Regions from separate parts of the Gluconobacter sp. NFX36 genome, predicted to be linked through region 2. Evidence: predicted binding sites of a transcription regulator. Region 2 holds the regulator's gene; the other holds the start of a gene.
The links. The regulator LexA, encoded in region 2, represses DNA repair genes until DNA is damaged. The targets are predictions, from matches to a motif close to TGTTCTANNTANGTTC.
Positions count from the first base shown of each region.

Region 1 (3,226 bases), on a different contig from region 2:
GCTCGTGTCCTCCACCCGGAAATAATCCCGGGCGATGGTCAGTTCGGTGTCATCCTTCCACCACTCCCCGAAAACACGTTCCGGGCCATCCGCGCATTTCACCTTGCGCCGAACGCCACGCCAGATGAAGAACAACGGCGGCTGGTCGGGGAGTTCTGCCATGGCCTGCACCGGTTCGGGACACGGCAGCAGACGTGTCGGACGTGGCCAGTGATTGGGCCAATCCTTTGCCTCTTCCGGGGCAAGAGCCGGCACGCGGCAGAAAGACCTTTCGGGGAGATCGCTCTCCACCGCGGCAAACCGATAAAGCGCATGGGTGCCGACCCGATTGGCCAGCGTGTCGATCAGGTCGGAAACATCGCCTTCTTCCTCTTGGATCAGGGAGGAGACGGTCTGACGCCGGTCCATCGGCTCGGCCAGCGAGGCAATCAGCACCATACGCTCAATGCCGAAACCGGGATTGATGGTCTCGATCTTCTCGCACAGCAGCCGGGTCAGACGTTTGATATCCCGCACCGGCGTCGCCGTGGCCACGCGAACAGCTTCGGTACGGCTGTCGACACGGTTCAATAGCAGATCAAGACGCCGTACACCCTGCCCGCGCTCGTCCAGCTTTTTACACAGCACAGGAACCAGCTTGCCAATATAGCGGGCGATGATCTCCCCCGCAGCGATCGGCTCGGCAAAGTTTTGCACCACCTGCACCGGGTCAACAGGCCGGATCGGGATGATGGCCTCACTCACGCGACCGAAGGCCTGATCCAGTCTGCGGGCTATGTCGGGGCCAAAGCGTAGTGTCAGCGGGGCCCGCGGCATCGCAGCGAGTGGGCCAATCCGCGACACCCCTAGCGCTATCAGTCCTTCGACACTCTTGGTGGGCAGACGCAGGGCTTCAATGGGTAAGTCAGAAAGGACGGAAGCCACGTCCCCCTGCGGCACGATAGTCAGCGACGCCTGTCCATAGCGCGCGAGCGCATGAGCGGCGCCCCACGTTTCGGCTATGGCCGCTTTTGCTCTGAAGCCGGAACTGGACAGACGATGGATCATGTCCGTGAGCATGGTGCGCTCACCACCATGAAGATGGTCGGCTCCCGTGGTGTTCAGAATCAGGCCATCCGGCGGATCGGTCGCGACGAGAGGGGAAATACGGTTCTGGAACCATAACGCCAGCTTTTCCAGCCCCTGCCGGTCGCCTTCGGGGTCGGCATCCATGAAGACCAGATCAGGATAGAGCGCCTGCGCCTTGGCGACCGGCGTGCCAGGACGCAGACCCAGCCTGCGGGCTGCCAGGTCAGCCGACAGCACAACGCGACGACGCCCATCCCGCCCTACCAGCGCCAGAGGGAGATCAGGCGCGGGCGCGTCGTGCCCCAGCCGCTTCCTGATCCGGTCTGTTGACCAGAGCGGCAGGTAGAGCGAGACCACCCGCGAGACAACGACTGTAGGCGAGCCTCCCTTTGGCATCGCAGGCCTCCACTTCAAAATCAGCGCATTCACCCGCACGGGCACGGATCAGTTCCAACAACCAGCGGGGCCGCCCCACTCCCGGCACCGGCAGCCCCACCGAGGGCAATACGGACACCCGCCAGCGCGTGGCACTCGCCGTCGGCTGACCAAAATCGGCGGCCCCGGTCTGACGGCGCCAGCGCCGGATCGCGAGGCCAAGCGCACCGGATGTTTCAGCCGCCAGTTGCAAACGGCGGGATGCTGTCATCGACAGATGCGCCACGTCTGCGACTACAGCCCCAAGACCACCATGCCGTAGCCCTTCTTCGAAACACGCCAGCACGTCTGCTTCCGCGGCGGCCTCGACATAAATGACCCTTCGGCCGGACAAACCGGCCTGTTTGAGCGCGGGACCAAACACATCCTGACGGGTGACGATCCACAACACCTTGCCGCGTGTCCGGGCCGCGATCCCGGCGACGAACTGTCCGGCTGCCGCAGCATGCAGCGCATCATTGCCGCCACCGGCCACTTCATGCAGCGCCCCCAGCGCGAGCCCTCCCCCTGGCAGACGACTATCAATCTCCCTCACGCCAAAAGGCAGAACAGACCGACGCCGGTTTGTATGACCTTCCAGACGGCTGATGGCAGCACGCAACGTCTCCAGCGCTGGTTTCGTGTTGGAAGAAGCACTCATTGCACAGGCCCATCGCCCCTTGTCTGGCAGAATTTCAAGACTATATGTTCCTGTTTTGTTCTTATGCGATTACGCAAGTCAATGCCAATTTGCACCTGACAGACAGGCTGGTTGCCCACTCGTTGCTCAGGCAAATTCCTGGAGGTGACGTAAAGACCTGAAGGTAGAGGATTCTTCCTCTTCATCTCTCCCCGAAGCAAAACTCAGGGAAAAATTCACATGCGCACAGCTGACGCTGCCGTGATAACATTGGTATCCCGAGGCAAAGGCTTCAGGGGCTGTAACTGGATCGATCTCTGATCTTTCAACCCGCACCAGAAGCAACATGTAATGTCCGCTAGGGGGTAAGCCGAAGGTCTGCTAACGGCTTCATGAATATTATAGCTGACGTCCATGGCGGCGGCATCTTACCGCCCAGACACGCCGATGGATTGCTCCCCCTGACTTTCCGACAAAAGATCCCGGCAAACTTCGATGGCATTACAGGTGACGATATCCGCCAAAGCACAGCGACTTCGCGAGTACCTTCGCACGAGAGAAAACTTCCCGCAGGCGATTATCATGGCGTTTGATGGTCATCGAAGATCGATAGATACCAGCAAAAATGGCTGGTGACTGCGGGAATGCCCCTGATGAAACATCGAAAGACGGTCCAGTTGCGCGACGGGCAGCCACAGTCGGCCATCCGGTGCAAGGCAAGGTGCATCCGCCCAGTGCAGACGTGAATCCTTGAGCAGTCTCGTGATCTTCCCGGAAACGTCCCTGCGATAGACGCCGTTATCCTTCAGGTTGGTAAAGTAGAGGTTTCCGGCAATGTCCATGGTGCTGCCCCCGATTGGAGGTAAATCTGCCCACGGCTGAACAGCCGCAGACAGATCAGTTGACGACACATTGAGATCATCGAGCAGAGCTGTCGGAACTTGAGACCACGGCCCTTCAAGCGGCCCGAAATACAGCCATTTCCCGTCCGGACTGACTTCTAGTGGATCGGTATTCACCAGAAGCGGCTGTTGCGAACGGTTCTCCACGACGTGTCCATCCATGACAATCGGTCGATCTGTCCGCGCGCGCGTGGAAACATCG
Region 1 covers NZ_JAGEKJ010000022.1:3,058-6,283, reverse strand. The annotation lists gene J4P41_RS14470 (DUF6504 family protein) at 1-1,464, opposite strand, end outside; gene J4P41_RS14465 (ImuA family protein) at 1,349-2,143, opposite strand; gene J4P41_RS14460 (L-dopachrome tautomerase-related protein) at 2,719-3,226, opposite strand, start outside.
Region 1: a site for LexA is predicted at 2,189-2,204, ahead of J4P41_RS14465 (ImuA family protein). Genes of this name have one in related genera too.

Region 2 (3,226 bases):
AGCTGATCCGTATCGAGCAGCAACTCGGTAGCGCGGCACGTTATGCAGGTCGCAGCATTCTCAAGAATGCCTGACCAGAAAGTCGGCCCCTTTTGGGGCCGGTTTTTCTTTTGGAAAATAATCAGGTGTCTTTTGACATGAATGATTGTTTCGCTCTGTCTCTCTGAGGTAGGTTATCAGGACGTTTGAAAGCCAAGGGAGACTGTACCCCGCGTGAGACCTCTTCGACTCATCAAGCGCGCCATCCGTACGGTTGCGCCGCCAGTCCTGTTTCTTTCCCTAACGGCTTATTTCGGCTGGAATGCTCTCCATGGGGCGCATGGTATTCGCGCGTATCAGGATCAGCTCGTTCTTCAGCAGCAGGCTCTTCAGGCGCAACAGGATGCCAAGGATGAGCAGGCTGTCTGGCATCGGCGGGTGCTGGCTCTGAAAGAAAAGGCACTTGATGCTGACATCCTCGATGAGCGGTCACGGGCCATGCTCAATCTTACTAAAAATGGCGATATCGTTGTGCCCTACGGTCCGCACGACAAGCTTTTCTGAGGTCAGTTTTTGAAAGAACCGCTTAATCGGTTCTTTTTTTGTGGGGGCAACAAAAAAGGCGACCGTAAGGCCGCCTTTTTAAACTCGTATGATCCGCGAGGTCTTACTTGATCTTGGCTTCGCGGAAGGTCACATGCTTGCGAGCGACCGGGTCATACTTACGGACTTCCATCTTGCCCGTAGCAGAACGTGCGTTCTTCTTCGTGACATAGAAGTAGCCGGTGTCAGCCGACGAAACGAGACGGATCTGAATAACGTTGGTTTTTGCCATGATACCCTCGGGCTTGCGCCGTCCTGATGCCGCTCGCAAGTGTCAAAGCAGCAGGTTGATCTAGTTCGGCGCACCATGCTGATTTGTCTGTCTCAGGTCAAGGCTTTCTCGTGAAAATCCGCTGATAACGTGTCTTTTTTCGGAAAAATGATCAATTTTAGCCGCTAAAAGCCATGTTTCCAGGACATTGATCTCCTTGTAGTCGCGTAAAGAGGAACCTATAAAGAACAAAAGGGAGATACATGTTGGTCATGTGTTCTGCCGGTTTTCAGATTATGCCTCCACCGAGGCGCATGGGAGCGCCTGTATGCTGACGCGCAAGCAGCACCAGCTTTTGCTATATATTGACGAGCACCTTCGCCGGACCGGATATTCTCCCTCTTTCGACGAAATGAAGGATGCGCTCGAGCTTCGGTCCAAATCCGGGATTCATCGCCTGATTTCTGCTCTTGAGGAGCGAGGCTTTCTGCGTCGGCATCATCATCGTGCCCGAGCACTGGAAGTTCTGCGTCTCCCTCACATGGGCACAGATGCGCCTCATGCGGATGGTGTCGCTCCACAGGCTCCCTTTGTGCCGACAGTTGTTGAAGGCGGTCGCCAGACCATGGAGGGGGCTTTTTCGGAAGCCCCACGCTCGCCCATCGAAGATGTGAGTGTTCAGATTCCCCTCTATGGGCGTATTGCGGCAGGTCTTCCGATTGAGGCACTTCAGGATGAGAGCGCACATATTCAGGTGCCCTCTTCCCTGCTTGGCACGGGTGAACATTATGCCCTGACCGTTGCGGGTGATTCTATGATCGAAGCCGGTATTCTAGATGGAGATGTAGCGATCATTCGTCGTGGCGAACTGGCAGATAATGGCCAGATTGTTGTGGCTTTGATTGATGATCAGGAAGTGACACTCAAGAAACTGCGTCGTCGTGGGTCTACGATTGCTCTTGAGGCGGCTAATCGGGAGTATGAAACTCGTATTCTTCCCGCATCACGCGTACGGATCCAAGGTCGTCTGGTAGCGCTATTTCGCCAGTATTGACGACGTGTTTCCTGCAAGTCCTTAAGGCTTGCAGGAAACGTAGAGTATTACTGTTTGGGTGATGACGGAACGCCGCGGACGACCCGGACTGTTCCGTCAGGCGCGATGAGTGTGCTCGTGCCATCCCCGTTCGGGATAATGATAGTCTTGTCAGGATTTTTTGACAGGAAATGAGGCGCATTATCGGGAACGCTTGTTGGAAGCGTTGGGACAAGATTGCTCCGGTCCAGAGATACTCCATGATGTGCATCGGAGCTTTCGCCAGCCGAGATGCTGTCTCCCGGTTTCATCTGATGACCCATAGCGCCCAACGCGCCAGACCCGGCAATGCCACCCATAAACGTTTTATCAATGGAGGCACCTCCGAAATAGGTTGCGGGGTCGCCCAAAGCGCGATTGAACACGCTGTCGGGGTTTTCAACATCTTTCAGGGTTGGGAGAGGTTGGGGAGAGCCAGGCCACATATTTCCGCCTTCCGGAAGGATCGGCGTGGAGGCAACTGTTTCTCCGCGAGCGCGGCGCAAGTTCTCGCTATCCCCACGTGGTGCGTTGGGATTGCCGCCTGACCATAGGGCTGTGTCATTAAAAAATTTGCCCATGCCCGAACAGCCACTCAGGGCGAGAGGTAATGCCAATAGAGCGGCCTTACGCATTGCATACTCCCATAAGGTCGATCCTTGACCTTTAGCGGTCATTGCGTGAAAGCGCCAGATGATGGGAGGATAACTGCAATAATAATCGTGCACAGTTCGGATCAGGATACGATCTTCGAGGACTTGCGCGGATCAGATGCCATCATTCTGGAAAGGCCAACTGTAAGGTAGCCCCAGCCACTGAGAACTGTTGGAATAACAGAGATCCACAGCAGAATACCACCAATCAGCGTGGCGGGCAGAAAGGACAGATGAAGAGCGGTAGCGGCCTTGTCTCCACCAATCAGGAAGCCAATGGCGACCATCTGGATGCCGGTTTTCCATTTTGCCAGACGGGTAGATGGAAGGGTTTCTCGCTGGGAAGCCATATATTCACGCAGACCGCTCACGAGGATCTCGCGCAGCATAATGATGATCGCGGCGTAGAGCGAGAATACCGGAAGAACCGTCAGGCCAGCCAAAGCCAGTAGCAGGGCTCCTACCAGGAGCTTGTCCGCGATGGGGTCCATCATGCGCCCCAGTTCGGACAGCATCTGCCACCGGCGTGCCAGAGCGCCATCCAGATAATCCGTGATGCAGGCCGCCGTATAGACAACACAGGCTGCTACATTCCCCAGTGCGGAATGCAGGGCTAGCAGAGCGACCAGAACTGGAATGGCCGCTATGCGAAGCAGGGTCAGGACATTTGGCAGATCAGTGAGCATCGAAGGCAGTCTAGAACAGTTT
Region 2 covers NZ_JAGEKJ010000005.1:118,530-121,755, reverse strand. The annotation lists gene eno (phosphopyruvate hydratase) at 1-74, shown strand, start outside; gene J4P41_RS06820 (FtsB family cell division protein) at 214-543, shown strand; gene rpmG (50S ribosomal protein L33) at 647-814, opposite strand; gene lexA (transcriptional repressor LexA) at 1,122-1,847, shown strand; gene J4P41_RS06805 (hypothetical protein) at 1,895-2,500, opposite strand; gene pgsA (CDP-diacylglycerol--glycerol-3-phosphate 3-phosphatidyltransferase) at 2,602-3,204, opposite strand.